4 regions of the Serratia sp. Nf2 genome follow, and region 3 is predicted to be linked to each of the others. Evidence: riboswitches for the same ligand, from Rfam matches in the RefSeq annotation. Region 3 holds a riboswitch; each other region holds the start of a gene.
What was found. Region 3 has a riboswitch for thiamine pyrophosphate ahead of tenA (thiaminase II). Riboswitches for the same ligand answer to the same signal wherever they lie in the genome.
Positions count from the first base shown of each region.

Region 1 (3,859 bases), on a different contig from region 3:
ATGGATGCCGTGGCCCAGGTTGAACACATGGCCGTTGCCGTGGCCGAAACCGGCCAGAATGGTCTCCACTTCTTCCGCGATGCGCGCCGGGGAGGCATAAAGCATCGACGGATCCATATTGCCCTGCAGCGCCACTTTGTCGCCCACGCGCCGACGTGCGTCGGCGATGTCGGTGGTCCAATCCAGCCCCAGCGCATCGCAGCCGGTGGCGGCCATCGCCTCCAGCCACTGCCCGCCGCCTTTGGTGAACAGCGTCACCGGCACGCGGCGGCCGTCGTTTTCACGCAGCAGCCCGTCGACGATCTTGTGCATGTAGTGCAAAGAGAACTCGCGGTAATCGCGCCCGGTCAGCACGCCGCCCCAGGTGTCGAACACCATCACCGACTGCGCGCCGGCTTTGATCTGGGCATTGAGGTATAGGATCACGCTGTCCGCCAGCTTGTCCAGCAACAGGTGCAGCGTGGCCGGTTCGGCATACATCATCTTCTTCAGCTTGGTGAAGGCCTTGCTGCTGCCGCCTTCGACCATATAAGTCGCCAGCGTCCACGGGCTGCCGGAGAAGCCGATCAGCGGCACTTCGCCCTTCAGCTCGCGGCGAATGGTGCGCACCGCGTTCATCACATAGCCCAGCTCCACTTCCGGATCGAACACCGGCAGCTTATCGACGTCGGCGCGGCAGGTAACGGGAGAGCTGAAACGCGGGCCTTCGCCGGCTTCAAAGTACAGGCCGAGCCCCATGGCGTCGGGAATGGTGAGAATGTCGGAGAACAGGATGGCGGCGTCCAGCGCATAGCGGCGCAGCGGCTGCAGCGTGACCTCGCAGGCCAGCTCCGCGTTCTTGCACAGCGACATGAAATCACCGGCCTGGGCGCGGGTCGCCTTGTACTCCGGTAAATAACGACCGGCCTGGCGCATCATCCATACGGGGGTCACATCCACCGGCTGGCGCAACAGCGCGCGCAGGTAGCGATCGTTCTTCAACTCAGTCATTTATGGGGCTCCCTTAATAATCTGCCGGCCATTGTACATTATTCTGCCCGGCACAGCGCCACGGTGTCCTCAATCAACCGGCGCGCCACGGTGCCGGGCGGCGGCAACAGCGGCAATTGGTCGTAGCGATACCAGCCGGCGTTGAGCAGCTCCTTGGGATCGTGACGAATGTCACCCTGATGGTAATCGGCCATAAAGGCCATCATCAGCGAGTGCGGGAACGGCCAGGGTTGTGAAGTGACGTAGCGCAGGTTCTTGATTTCGATATTGCTCTCTTCCATCACTTCACGCGCCACCGCCTGTTCCAGCGTTTCGCCCACTTCGACGAAGCCGGCCAGCACCGTGTGGATGCCGCCGCGATGACGCACGTGTTGCGCCAGCAGGATCTGATCCTCGCGCCGAATGGCGACGATTACGCAGGGTGCAATCTGCGGATAGTACCGCTCTTTGCAGTGGCCGCACAGGCAGGCGCTTTCGGAGCGACTGAGGTGCATCTCATGGCCGCAGTAGCCGCAGTAGCGATGGGAACGGTAGAAATCCGCCAGCTGCACGCCGCGCCCGGCAAGCTGGAACAGACCGCGATCCTGATCCAACAGCTGACGCACCGAGCCCATCTCCCGCGGCATCGCCTGGCGCACCAGCCAGACCGGCGCGCCCTCCCATTCACCGATGGTGCGCGCCATGTGGCCCCGCAGCCCAAGAGCGGCGGCAGTCCCCGACGGCAATTCACCGTTCGGTAACCAAAGTTTGCTTTCATGGCTGACAATCCACCAGCCGTTTTCATTGCCCGTTAATGCAAGTTCCATATCGTTGTTGCACAACCTCAGCTTCACTGGCACTCTACGAATCGGCTTTGTTACATTTTAATAACTTACCGGTTACTTTTATTACTTACACGGAGTCAAACATGCTCAACCGTTTGGAAAGGCTGACTCAGCGCGTTGGCGGTAGTAATGAATTAGTTGATCAATGGCTTCAGGCCCGCAAACAGTTGCTGGTCGCCTACTGCACGCTGGTAGGCCTCAAACCGAATAAAGAAAAGCATACGCCGCTGAATGAAAAAGCGCTGGAGAACTTTTGCCACAACCTGGTGGATTACCTCTCCGCAGGGCATTTTCATATCTATGACAGAATTATCAAACAAGTGGAAGGCGCAGCCAGTCCGAAAATGTCGCTGGCGGTGAACATCTACCCCAAGCTGTGGGCCAATACCGAACAGATCATGGCGTTCCACGATCGCTATACCGAAGTGGATATCGATCAGGAGGTTTGTCTGGAATTCCACCAGGCCTTGTCGGATATCGGCGAAACGCTGGCGGCGCGCTTTGCGCTGGAAGATAAGCTGATCCAGTTGGAGGCGGAAGCCGCACAGCAACCGCTGCCGGACCAGACGCTGGATCCGGCGCGTTAAAATTTTATAGTTTTTTTTCTTATCCCTCCTATACTGGGGGGCATCTTGTCGGAGTGCCTAGCGCCTGATTTGTTCATCGAATCAGCCAGGCTGAGACCGTTAATTCGGGATCCGCGGAACCTGATCGGGTTAATACCCGCGAAGGGAACAAGAGTAATCTATCGTCACAGGCACGGCCTTCCCCTTGTGGGCGCCCTGCCTGATCGGCCACCATCATTACTCCCTCCGAGCTCCAGACAAGCAACTTTCCCAACCCAACACACTGGTAGGAACTTGCTATGTCTAACGTTAATCCACCGCGCGCTCGTAAAGCGCAACGCGAAGCCGCCCAGCAGTTTATCGACACCCTGCAAGGCATGGCTTTCCCGAACTCACGCCGCATCTATCTGCAAGGCTCGCGCAGCGATATCCAGGTGCCGATGCGCGAAATTCAGCTCAGCCCGACCCTGCTTGGCGGCAGCAAAGACCACCCGCAGTATGAACCCAACGAGGCGATCCCGGTGTATGACACCGCCGGCCCCTACGGCGATCCGCAGGCCGAGCTCGACGTACACGCCGGCCTGGCCAAGCTGCGCGCCGACTGGATCGACGCGCGCGGCGATACCGCCACCCTCAGCGGCGCCAGCTCCGGCTTCACCCAACAGCGGCTGGCGGACGAGGGGCTGGATCACCTGCGCTTCGAGCATCTGCCGCTGCCGCGCAGGGCGCTGCCGGGCAAGTGCGTGACCCAGCTGCACTATGCCCGCGCCGGTATCGTCACCCCGGAGATGGAGTTCATCGCCATCCGTGAAAACATGGGGCGCGAGCGCATTCGGGGCGAGGTATTGCGCCACCAGCATCCGGGCCAGAGCTGGGGCGCCAACCTGCCGGACAACATCACGCCGGAGTTCGTGCGTCAGGAAGTGGCCGCCGGCCGCGCCATCATTCCCGCCAACATCAACCATCCGGAGGCGGAGCCGATGATCATCGGCCGCAATTTCCTGGTGAAGGTGAACGCCAATATCGGCAACTCGGCGGTCACGTCGTCGATCGAAGAAGAGGTGGAGAAGCTGGTGTGGTCCACCCGCTGGGGCGCGGACACCGTGATGGATCTCTCAACCGGTCGCTATATTCACGAAACCCGCGAGTGGATCCTGCGCAACAGCCCGGTGCCCATCGGCACCGTGCCGATCTACCAGGCACTCGAGAAGGTCAACGGCGTGGCGGAAAACCTCACCTGGGCGATGTTCCGCGATACGCTGCTGGAACAGGCGGAGCAAGGGGTCGACTACTTCACCATCCACGCCGGCGTGCTGCTGCGCTACGTGCCGATGACCGCCAAACGCCTGACCGGCATCGTGTCGCGCGGTGGCTCGATCATGGCCAAATGGTGTCTGTCGCACCATCAGGAAAACTTCCTCTATCAGCATTTCCGTGAAATCTGTGAGATCTGCGCCGCCTACGACGTTTCGCTGTCGC
Region 1 covers NZ_PYTW01000016.1:6,219-10,077, forward strand. Annotated here, with positions in the region: gene hemE (uroporphyrinogen decarboxylase) at 1-990, opposite strand, end outside; gene nudC (NAD(+) diphosphatase) at 1,029-1,796, opposite strand; gene C9411_RS24535 (Rsd/AlgQ family anti-sigma factor) at 1,898-2,401, shown strand; TPP riboswitch at 2,441-2,565, shown strand; gene thiC (phosphomethylpyrimidine synthase ThiC) at 2,680-3,859, shown strand, end outside.
Region 1: linked by a shared signal. The riboswitch ahead of thiC (phosphomethylpyrimidine synthase ThiC) and the one ahead of tenA (thiaminase II) in region 3 are both predicted to bind thiamine pyrophosphate.

Region 2 (3,859 bases), on a different contig from region 3:
CCACTTCACGCGCCTCGCGGTCGGCATATTCCCGCGCCAGCGCGAAAATCTGCGGCATGGCGGTGTTGGCAACGGCGGACATCAGCACCCCGGCGGTGATCAGCGTCAGGTAGTCGCGATTAAAGGCGAACAGCAGGCAGTTGCCGACCGCCATCAGGCAGCACAGCAAGATCAGCCTGCGCCGATCGCCGCGGGTGTCGGAGCGCTTGGCCAGCAGGAAACTGACGACGATGCCGGCCACCGCGTTGGCGGTGTAAAACAGCCCGACCCACAGCGGCCGCACCTTGACCTCGGTGGTCAGAAACAGGCTGAGCGTCGGCGTCAGCAACGCGCCGGCGATGCCGGAGAGGAAAGCGATCAGCAGGAATGCGGCAAAGATGGGGTTAATGCGCAGTGACAACCGGCTCAGGCGTTGCATATCGTCTTCCCTGACCTCAAAGCAGAAGAAAGAACCTTAGGCCACGGCGAGAAAAATGCAAGCGCATCGCCATGACCACGCATAAAAAAACCAGTGGGTCGCCCCACTGGCTGGTGAAACAGCACCATTACTCAGAAATTGGTTGCCGCGGCCCCTACAGGTGCTCGCGATACTGCTTATCGGTCATCTCTTTAATGTCCCATTGTGTCAGGTGCGCCAGCATCGCCAGCCGCGCCTGTTCGGGCACCACGCTCAGCCAGTCGGCGCGCTGGCGGCGCACAGCACTGAAGTAGCGCTGATAGAACTGTCTGGATAAGAAAGCTTTCATGATTACGCCCTCCCCTTTCATTGATGAAAATTATCGGCGTAATATAGGGAAAGAAAAATTGACGAGTTGAGGCAGGAGCGTTCCTCTTTTATGTCCACGTCCCGATTGCAGCAGCAGTTCATCCGTCTGTGGCAGCGCTGCCACGGTGAAACCACCGACACTACGCTGCAGGCGCTGGCGGAGGTGCTCAGCTGCTCGCGGCGCCACGTGCGCTCCCTGCTGAGCGCCATGCAGCGGGAAGGCTGGCTCACCTGGCAGGCGGAGTCGGGGCGCGGCAAGCGTTCGCGGTTAACTTTCCACTACACCGGCCTGGCGCTGCAGCAACAACGGGCCGAGGAGCTGCTGGAACAGGACCGCATCGATCAGTTGGTGCAGCTGGTGGGCGACAAAAACGTGGTGCGCCAGATGCTGCTGTCGCAGCTAGGGCGCAGCTTCCGACAGGGGAAACACATCCTGCGGGTGCTCTACTACCGGCAGCTGTACAACCTGTTGCCCGGCTCGGCGCTGCGGCGTTCGGAGACCCATTTGGCGCGCCAGATCTTCAATGGCCTGACGCGCATAAATGAGGAAAACGGGGAACTGGAGTCCGATCTGTCTCACCATTGGCAGGCGCTGACCCCGCTGCACTGGCGGTTTTACCTGCGCCCGGCGATCCATTTTCATCATGGCCGCGAGCTGGAGATGGCGGACGTCATCACTTCCCTCTCGCGTCTGACCTCGCAACCGCTGTTCTCGCATATCGAGAGCGTCACCTCGCCGACGCCGTTCGTTATCGACGTGCAGCTGCGCAGCCCCGACCACTGGCTGCCCTGGCTGCTGGGCAGCGTGCAGGCCATGATCCTGCCGCGCGAATGGCGTGAACTGCCGGATTTCGCCCGCCATCCGGTCGGCACCGGCCCCTACCGCATGGTGCGCAACCATCCCAGCCAGATGAAGATCCACGCCTTCGACGACTATTTTGGCTACCGGGCGCTGATCGACGAGGTGAACATCTGGGTGCTGCCGGAGTTTTCCGAAGAGCTGGTGCACTCCGGCGTGCAGCTGCAGGGCGATGAAACCGGCAACAGCGAGCTGGAAAGCCGGCTGGAAGAGGGTTGCTATTTCCTGCTGTTCGATCAGCGTTCACCGCTGGCCGTCGACCCCGCCATTCGCAGTTGGCTGTGCGAATTGATCAACCCCATTTCGCTGCTGAGCCACGCCGGGCCGCTCTACCAGCGCTATTGGTCGCCGGCGTACGGCCTGCTGCCGCGCTGGCACCACAACCGCACGCTGGCGCAGCAGCCCAAGCCCGCGGGCCTGACCGAACTGACGATGACCCACTTCAATGAACATTCGGAGTTTCACGCCATTCGCCAGGCGATCGAACCGCTGCTGGCGCAGCACGGCATCCGTCTGATCGTGCAAAGCGTGGATTATGCCACCTGGCACCAGGGCGACGCGCGCAGCGATCTGTGGCTCGGCAGCGCCAACTTCTATCTGCCGCTGGAGTTTTCGCTGTTCGCCACGCTGTACGAACTGCCGCTGATGCAGCATTGCATGAACGAAGATCTGGCGCAGGACGCAGCGCTGTGGCGCGCCAACCGCTTGCCGCTGGCCGAGTTCTGCCAGCGTCTGGTCAGCAACCACCAGCTGCATCCGCTGTTCCACCACTGGCTGCAGCTGCACGGCCAGCGCAGCATGCGCGGCGTGCGGATGAACACCCTCGGCTGGTTCGACTTCAAGTCCGCCTGGTTTGCCCCGCCGGAGGCATAAGCGCCTTTCGCCCGGGTCGGTTAATCTTTACAATAGCGCCGTCTCAACGGGGTGCGGTAAGTCGGGCCGCGTGATAAGCCCGATTTTCCGCTGAGAGCACACCCGTCGAACCTGATCCGGTCAATACCGGCGGAGGGATTTGAGCCCAGCGAACCGGCGACGCCGCCTCGCCCCCTCAGATGCCCTTGCCCCCTTATTTTTCAGGAGTGCAACGTGGTCAAAACATTTCTGCCCTGCTTATTGCTGCTGTGTGCCGCGCCGGTGTTGGCCAAGCCGACGCTGACGGTTTACACCTACGATTCCTTCGCCGCCGACTGGGGCCCAGGCCCGGCGGTGAAAAAAGTCTTTGAAGCCGAGTGCGACTGTGAACTGAAGTTCGTCGCGCTGGAAGACGGCGTCTCGCTGCTGAACCGCCTACGCATGGAAGGCAAGAACAGCGCCGCCGACGTGGTGCTGGGGTTGGACAACAACCTGTTGCAGGCGGCGCAGCAAACCGGCCTGTTCGCGCCGAGCGGCGTCGACACCGCCAAACTGACGGTGCCGGGCGGCTGGCAGGACGCGACCTTCGTGCCATACGACTACGGGTACTTCGCCTTCGTCTACAACAAAGAAAAACTGAAGAACCCGCCAAAAAGCCTGCAGGAGCTGGTCAGCGGCGATCGCAACTGGAAAGTGATCTACGAAGATCCGCGCACCAGCACGCCGGGCCTCGGCCTGCTGCTGTGGATGCAAAAAGTGTATGGCGACAAGGCGCCGGCCGCCTGGCAGCAACTGGCGAAGAAAACCGTCACCGTCACCAAAGGCTGGAGCGAAGCCTACGGCCTGTTCCTGAAGGGCGAAGGCGATCTGGTGCTCAGCTACACCACCTCTCCGGCCTATCACCTGATCGAAGAGAAAAAAGATCTCTACGCCGCCGCCACGTTCAGCGAAGGGCACTACCTGCAGGTGGAAGTGGCGGGCAAGCTGAAGGCCGCCAAACAGCCTGAGCTGGCGGAGCGTTTCATGCAGTTCATGGTGACACCGGCGTTCCAAAACGCCATCCCGACCGGCAACTGGATGTACCCGGTGATCAACACCCCACTGCCCGTCGGCTTTGAGCAGATGAACGTGCCGCAGACCGCGCTGCAATACAGCGCCGAAGAGGTGGCCAAACAACGCGGCGGTTGGATCCGGGCATGGCAAACCGCCGTCAGCCGCTGATCCCCCGCTGGCTCTGGCCGGGGCTGTTGGCCGCCGGCGTGATCCTGCTGGTCGCCGCGCTGGCGATGGGCTCGCTGTGGCGTCACGCGCCGGACAGCGACTGGCGCGGCCTGTGGCAGGACAGCTACCTTTGGCACGTGGTGCGCTTCACCTTTTGGCAG
Region 2 covers NZ_PYTW01000002.1:442,675-446,533, reverse strand. Annotated here, with positions in the region: gene C9411_RS07135 (sugar efflux transporter) at 1-418, opposite strand, end outside; gene sgrT (glucose uptake inhibitor SgrT) at 573-746, opposite strand; gene sgrR (HTH-type transcriptional regulator SgrR) at 837-2,498, shown strand; TPP riboswitch at 2,536-2,654, shown strand; gene thiB (thiamine ABC transporter substrate binding subunit) at 2,712-3,698, shown strand; gene thiP (thiamine/thiamine pyrophosphate ABC transporter permease ThiP) at 3,674-3,859, shown strand, end outside.
Region 2: linked by a shared signal. The riboswitch ahead of thiB (thiamine ABC transporter substrate binding subunit) and the one ahead of tenA (thiaminase II) in region 3 are both predicted to bind thiamine pyrophosphate.

Region 3 (3,859 bases):
GCAGCCCGTCGAAAAAGGCCGACACCACCGGGAAGAAGATCACCAGCACCGCCATCGCCACCTTGGCGCTCATGCCGAAGCCGAACCACAGCACCAGCAGCGGCGCTAGGGCGAACACCGGTATCGCCTGGCTGGTGAGCACCAGCGGCATCAGCCAACGCTGCAGGCGCGGCGAGAAGATCATGCACAGCGCCAGCGCCGCGCCGAGCAGCACGCCCAGCGCCAGCCCGCTGACGATCTCCGAAGCGGTGACCAGCGTGTGCCAGGCGAGGTAGCCGCGCCCGTCCCACAGCGCCTGCGCCACCGCGCTCGGCGTGGGCAGCAGAAAGGCCGGAATGCCGCTTTGCGCCGCCAGCCACCACAGCAGCAGCAGGCCGACGAACACCGTCAGCCCGCGCCGTAGGCGGGTGAAGCCGCGCTCTTTGGCAATATTCATTGCGCGGCCCTCACCAGCTGTTGCAGCAGCTCGGCCTGGCTTCTCAGCAGGTCGGCGTCATCCGGCGCGCGCGGCGGTTGCCCGCTGATGCGGTGGGTGTCGTCGAGGCCCAGCGGCCAGGGCGACAGCACCAGCAGCCGGTGGCTCAGGCGGCAGGCCTCCATCGGATCGTGGGTGATCAGCAGCACGGTGTTTTGCGCCAGCAGTTCGGCGGCCAGGCTCTGGATCTCGGCGCGGGTAATGGCGTCCAGTGCGGAAAAGGGTTCGTCCATCAGCACGATCGGCTGGCGTTCGTAGAGCGTGCGGGCGATGGCGGCGCGCTGGCGCATGCCGCCGGACAGTGCGGCAGGCAGGCTGCGGCCATGAGAGGCCAGGCCCACGCGCTCCAGCAGGTGCGCCGCCCACGCCCGGTCCGGCGTTTCGCCGCGCAGCCGCGAGCCGAGGGCGACGTTCTCCTCGACGGTCAGCCACGGGTAGAGCAGGTCTTTTTGCCCCATGTAGGCGATGCGCCCGGTGACCGGCAGGCCGTCGCTGCCGGTCACCGTGCCCGAGGTAGCCCGTTCCAGGCCGGCGATGATCTTCAGCAGGCTGGTTTTGCCGGCGCCGCTGGCGCCGAGCAGGGCGACGAAGCTGCCACCGACGATGTCGAAGCTCAGCCGGTCGAAGACGATTTGCTGACCGAAACGCAGGCTGAGATCCCGCACCTGGATGCCGGGCGGGCGAAGCGGGGAGGTCATGAGGCGTTCAGCCCCATCTGCCAAAATGCCGATTCCAACTGGGTGGCGGTGGTGAAAATCTGCGCCAGCTCGGTGAGGCGGCCTTGTGCGCCGCGCTGGTGGCCGACGGTCTCGAGCAGCTCGATGGCGGCACGCACGCCGGCCAGATAGCCCTCGTCGCCGTAGTTGCGGATCCAGGAGGCGTAAGGATTGCCCTCCATTTGGGTGGCGGGATCGTGCAGCAGCCGCAGGCCGATTTCGGCATAGCCGGCCACGCAGGGCAGCAAGCCGGCCAGCAGATCGAGGGCGTCGCCGGCATGGCCGATATCCAGTACGTAGCGGGTGTAGTTCATGGTCTCCGCCGCTTCCGGCTGGGCGGCGATCTGCGCTTCGCTCAGTCCCCATTCGGCGCAGTAGGCGACGTGCAGCGGCAGTTCGGCGACGATGCCGTTGAGCGACGCGGTGGCGGCGCGCATCTCCGGCAGGGTGCGCAGCTTGCTGACCAGCAGCGCGTAGGCGCGGGCGAAGTGCAGCAGGAACAGGTAGTCCTGGGTCAGGTAGCGGCGAAAAGCGCGTTCGGGCAAGGTGCCGGCGGCCAGCTGCTGCAGAAACGGGTGATCGACGTAATCTTGCCAGTGGCTGCCGGCTTGTTGGCGCAGCCGGCCGTAAAGACCGCTTTCGAACAGGGTAGTGATGGACATGGGACCTCCTTGAGTCAGTGGAGATCCGGGCACGCTGGGGTATGAACAGGCAACGGGTGAGAGCGTTGTTGCCTAACCGTCCCTTCGCTGGCATGACCCAGATCAGGTTCAAAGGGTTCGGCTTGCGCCATCTCAGCCCGTAACAGGACACCCCTCGGAGCTGCTTGTTATACGACATTTGTTTTTTGATTACAATCGCCGGGCGGCGCGGCGGCAATCGGTTCGTTTAGTGCGATCGGGGGCGATTTTGCTGGCGCAGAGCGCGCGATTTTTGTCACTGTAGGCCGATGATTTTGCCTTTGAGGACGATTCCCGATGAAAAAGATTGGTTTTCTCTCGTTTGGCCACTGGTCGCCTTCCGCCCAGTCCGGCACCCGTTCCGCAGCGGATGCGCTGCTGCAGTCCATCGATCTGGCGGTCGCCGCCGAAGATCTGGGGGCGGACGGCGCCTATTTTCGCGTACACCACTTTGCACGCCAGCTGGGGTCGCCGTTCCCGCTGCTGGCCGCCATCGGCGCCAAAACCCAACGCATCGAGATCGGCACCGGCGTGATCGACATGCGTTATGAAAACCCGCTGTACATGGTGGAAGACGCCGGCGCGGCGGATCTGATCGCCGGCGGGCGGCTGCAGCTCGGCATCAGCCGTGGCTCGCCGGAGCAGGTGATCGACGGCTGGCGCTATTTCGGCTATGCCCCGGCCGACGGCGAGACCGACGCGGACATGGCCCGCCGCCATACCGAAGTGTTCCTGGAAGCGCTGCGCGGCGAAGGGTTCGCCGAACCCAATCCGCAGCCAATGTTCCCGAATCCGCCTGGGCTGCTGCGGCCGGAGCCGTTTTCCGCCGGGCTGCGCGATCGCATCTGGTGGGGCGCCGGTTCGAACGCCACCGCTGTCTGGGCGGCGAAGCTGGGCATGCACCTGCAAAGCTCGACGCTCAAGAACGACGAGACCGGCGAACCCTTCCACATCCAGCAGGCCAAGCAGATCCGCGCCTACCGCGCCGCCTGGCAAGAGGCCGGCCACACGCATGAGCCGCGGGTTTCCGTGAGCCGCAGCATCTTCGCGCTGGTGGATCAGCGGGATCGCAACTACTTCGGCGGCGGTGGCAAGGAGGGCGATCAGCTCGGATATATCGACGCGCAGACCCGGGCGATCTTCGGCCGCAGCTATGCCGCCGAGCCGGACGTGCTGATCAAGCAGCTGGCGCAGGACGAGGCCATCGCCGAATCGGATACGCTGCTGCTGACCGTACCTAACCAACTGGGCGTGGATTACAACGCCCACGTCATCGAATCGATTTTAACCCATGTCGCGCCGGCGCTCGGCTGGCGCTAAACGGAGGAATGGCATGTCACGCATTTTCATTACCGGCTCGGTAGACGGGCTGGGCCGCGCCGCCGCGCAAAGGCTGTTGGACGAAGGGCATCAGGTGATTTTGCATGCGCGTGAGCCCGGCCGTCTGGACGCGGTGCGCGATCTGCTGGATCGCGGTGCGCAGGCGGCGATTGGCGATCTGTCCGATGTGCAGCAGATCCGGCAGCTTGCCGAGCAGGTCAATCGCCTCGGCCGCCCGGACGCGGTGATCCACAACGCCGGTATGTTTACCGGGCCGCAGGTGATGCCGGTGAACGTCGTTGCGCCCTACCTGCTGACGGCCCTGATCGAGCGCCCCAAGCGCATCGTCTACCTGAGCAGCAGCATGCACTTTGACGGAGCGCCGGAACTGAACGGCGTAGACTGGCTCGGCGGCGCTGCGGGCTCCTATTCGGACAGCAAGCTGTTCGTCACCGCGCTGGCCGCCGCCGTGGCGCGCCTGTGGCCTGACGTGATCAGCAGCGCGGTCGATCCCGGCTGGGTGCCGACCAAAATGGGCGGCGCGGATGCGCCCGACGATCTGGCGCTGGGGCATGTGACGCAGGCGTGGTTGGTGACCAGCGATGAGCCGCAGGCCCTGGCGTCCGGCGGCTATTGGCACCATCAGCAACGGTTCGATCCCCACGCCG
Region 3 covers NZ_PYTW01000001.1:838,028-841,886, reverse strand. Annotated here, with positions in the region: gene C9411_RS04005 (ABC transporter permease) at 1-436, opposite strand, end outside; gene C9411_RS04000 (ABC transporter ATP-binding protein) at 433-1,173, opposite strand; gene tenA (thiaminase II) at 1,170-1,853, opposite strand; TPP riboswitch at 1,916-2,018, opposite strand; gene C9411_RS03990 (LLM class flavin-dependent oxidoreductase) at 2,169-3,191, shown strand; gene C9411_RS03985 (SDR family NAD(P)-dependent oxidoreductase) at 3,205-3,859, shown strand, end outside.

Region 4 (3,859 bases), on a different contig from region 3:
GATCCCCCCTGTGCGGTGCTGGAGCGCCTGCCGGCCCCCCTGGTGCTGCTGTTGGCCGCCGCTAGCGCCTTTAGCGTGGCCAACGTTTACTATGCGCAGCCGCTGCTGGACGCCATCGCCCATGATTTTTCCATCAGCCTGGCGGCGGTCGGCATGGTAATCACCGTGACCCAACTGGGCTGCGCGCTGGCGCTGCTGTTGGTGGTGCCGTTGGGGGATCGGCTGAACCGGCATTGGTTGCTGGCGGGGCAACAGCTGGGGCTGATCGGCGCGTTGCTGCTGGTGGGCTGGGCGCACAGCGCGCCCTGGCTGCTGGCGGGGATGTTGCTGGTAGGCTTATTGGGCACCGCCATGACGCAGGGGCTGATCGCTTTCGCCGCCGCCCTGGCGGCGCCGCAGGAGCGCGGGCGGGTGGTCGGCGCGGCGCAGGGCGGAGTGGTGTTGGGGCTGCTGCTGGCGCGCACCCTGTCCGGCACGCTGGCTGACGTTGGCGGCTGGCGCACGGTGTACTTCTTCTCTGCCGGAGTGACGCTGGTATTGCTGCCGATCTTGTCGCGCCTGCTGCCTGCGCCGCGTACCGCTCCCAGCGCGCTGAGTTATCCCGCGCTGCTGCGTTCGATGTTGAGCCTGTTGTTGCATGACCGCACGCTGCAAATTCGCGGCATGCTGGCGTTGCTGATGTTCGGCGCTTTCAGCCTCTTTTGGAGTTCGCTGGTGTTGCCGCTGAGCCAGGCACCGTTCAACTTCAGCCATGCCGCGGTGGGGGCGTTCGGCCTGGTCGGCGCGGTGGGCGCACTGGCGGCGGTGCGCGCCGGGCATCTGGCGGATCGCGGGCTGGGGCAGGCGGCCAGCGGCGTGTGTCTGCTGCTGTTGACGCTGGCCTGGCTGCCACTCGGTTTGCTCGGCAGCGGCCTGGTTTGGCTGGTGGCGGGCATCGTGCTGCTGGATCTGGCGGGCCAGGCGATCCACGTGCTGAACCAGAGCATGATCTTCAGCGCGCACCCGCAGTCGCACAGCCGGCTGGTGGGCTGCTACATGCTGTTTTACGCCGTCGGCAGCGGGCTGGGTGCCTTTGCCGGCACCCATATGTACGCCTGGGCGGGCTGGAGCGGCGTCTGCTGGCTGGGGGCAGGCGTCAGCCTGAGCGCGCTGCTGTTTTGGCGGCTGACGCTGCGCGGCATGCCGGGCTCATCGACGGCGGTGGAGCAGTGAAAGCTGGAAGCCCAGCGCACCGCACAACTGCTGAGGCGCGGTGAAGCCGCTTTCCGCCAGGAGGAGACGGCTGCGCGCCGCCGCCATCGGGTGCCAGTTGCGGCGTGTGCGTTCGATCACCTCCTGCGCCTGCGCCGCCGAGTGCCCGGCGCTTTGCAGCCAATGTTGGTAATGGCTGGCGGGCAGGCCATCCGGTTGATAGTCGAACAGCAGCAGCGGTGCGGCGGGGGAGAGGCGCTGCGCCAGCTGCTGCAGGAATTCCAGTTTGGCGCCATCGTCGGCGATAAAATGCAGCACCAATGAGCACACCGCCGCGTCGTGGCGGGTTTGCGGCGCTTGTTGTAGCAAGGTGGGCTGGAAGCTCACCCGTTGTGCGTAATCCGCGGCTTCAGCCTTGGCGCACGCGGCCGCCAGCATGCCGGCGGAGGGTTCCACGGCGCTGAAACGCCAGCTGGCGTTGGCGGCGGCCAGCGCCGACAGTTCGCTGCCGGTGCCGCAACCGGCCAGCAACAGCGTGGCGTCATTCGGCAGCGTCTGCGCGAGCGTCGCCGTCAGCAGCGCCTGAGCAAACTGATAGCCGGGCACCAGGGTCAGAATACGGCGATCGTAGTCCGCCGCCGCGGCATCGGGGAAGCGAGTATCCGTTTGGTGTTGCATAACCTTCCTTGCAAAGTTCATTGAGAGAGACAAGGAAGGGTATGCTTAACTGATAATGAAATCCATTATCATTAATGAGTTCTGTGACGGGAAAGGCGGCGTTAGCGGGCCGGCGAATGCATCAGGTAATAATCTTCTTCGCCGTCGTTGCCGGTAGAGATGATGCGCCAGCCGTGTTTGCGGTAGAACGCCAGCGCCTTTTCATTCTTCACCAGGCATTTCAGCGAGCCGGTGGCGGTGAAGGTAGCTTCCGCTGCCTGCAGCAGCGCACTGCCGACGCCGCGCGGCGGCTGATGGGGATCGACATACAGGTTATGAATGAAGTTGTCTTCGCGGTAGACGGAGACGAATCCCAGCAGCACGCCGCCGTCTTCCGCCACCCAAATCGCTTCGCCCAGCGTCGCGCCGTCGAAATCTTCCAACTGATAGTTTGAGGTATCGCGCCAGCCGAACGCCGCCTTGCGCGACGCCAGGTACAGCGTGCGCAGGAAAGGGCGATCGGTCTCTTGGTAGGGTCTTATCTGCATGGCATCTCCCGGTGGTTTGTGCTCACTATAGCGCATTGCGCGGCGTATGCTTGCCGGGCCAATTTATTCGCTTGTTTGTCCACGCCGCCGCTGGCATGATCCCCTGCAGGGATTAACGCAACGTTGATCACAACCTATTGATTTTCATGACTCGGGGTGCCCTTCTACGTGAAGGCTGAGAAATACCCGTATTACCTGATCTGGATAATGCCAGCGTAGGGAAGTCACGGCCGCCCAGCCGGCGCCGCCTTCTTGAACGCCGGTTGGGAGGAATATGATCGCTCGACCTGATGCACTACCCGGCGCGCGCGCCGCGGCCTGTCTGACCCAATTCCAACAGCGGCCTCCGCTGATCCACTGCCTGACCAACGAAGTGGTGCAATCGCTGACCGCCAACGTGCTGCTGGCGCTCGGCGCCTCCCCGGCGATGGTGGTGGAGCCGCAAGAGGCGGCGCAGTTCAGCGCGCTGGCCGACGGCCTGCTGATCAACGTCGGCACCCTCAATGCGCTGCGCGCCGAATCGATGCGGGCGGCGGTGGCCGCCGCCAATCAGGCCGGCAAGCCCTGGACGCTGGATCCGGTGGCGGTCGGCGCGCTCTCCTACCGCACCGCCTTCGCCAAACAGCTGCTGGACGAGAAACCGGCGGCGATACGCGGCAACGCCTCGGAAATCATGGCGCTCAGCGGGTTGCTGGCCAGCGGCCGCGGCGTGGACAGCGGCGACGATTCGCTGGCGGCATTGCCCGCCGCGCGTGAGCTGGCGCAGCGCAGCGGCGCGGTGGTGGCGGTCACCGGCGCGGTGGATTACGTCACCGACGGCCAACGTGACTGGGCGATCGAAGGCGGTTCCCCGCTGATGACGCGGGTGGTGGGCACCGGCTGCGCGCTGTCGGCGGTTGTGGCGGCGTTTTGCGCCCTGCCGGGCGATCGCCTGGACAACGTGGCGACTGCCTGCCGGGTGATGTCCCACTGCGGCGGTCTCGCGGCCAGACAGGCCGGCGGGCCGGGCAGCTTTACGCCGGCGTTCCTCGATGCCCTGTATCAGCTGCGCGGGGAGGATCTGTGATGAAACGCATTAACGCCCTGACCATCGCCGGCACCGATCCCAGCGGCGGGGCCGGCATTCAGGCCGATCTGAAGGCTTTCTCGGCGCTTGGCGCCTACGGCACCTCGGTGATCACCGCGCTGGTGGCGCAGAATACCCGTGGCGTGCAGTCGGTGTATTACATCGATCCGGCGTTCGTCGCCGCGCAGCTGGACTCGGTGTTCAGCGACGTGCGCATCGACAGCGTCAAGATCGGCATGCTGGCCAACGCCGACATCGTGCAGGCGGTGGCCGAACGGCTGCACCATTACCGGCCGGAGTTCGTGGTGCTGGACACCGTGATGCTGGCGAAAAGCGGCGATCCGTTGCTGGCGCCGGAGGCGGTGGCGTCTATTCGGCGCGAGCTGTTGCCGCGGGT
Region 4 covers NZ_PYTW01000010.1:105,976-109,834, forward strand. Annotated here, with positions in the region: gene C9411_RS20625 (MFS transporter) at 1-1,212, shown strand, start outside; gene C9411_RS20630 (methyltransferase) at 1,189-1,869, opposite strand; gene C9411_RS20635 (GNAT family N-acetyltransferase) at 1,971-2,396, opposite strand; TPP riboswitch at 2,539-2,635, shown strand; gene thiM (hydroxyethylthiazole kinase) at 2,671-3,462, shown strand; gene thiD (bifunctional hydroxymethylpyrimidine kinase/phosphomethylpyrimidine kinase) at 3,462-3,859, shown strand, end outside.
Region 4: linked by a shared signal. The riboswitch ahead of thiM (hydroxyethylthiazole kinase) and the one ahead of tenA (thiaminase II) in region 3 are both predicted to bind thiamine pyrophosphate.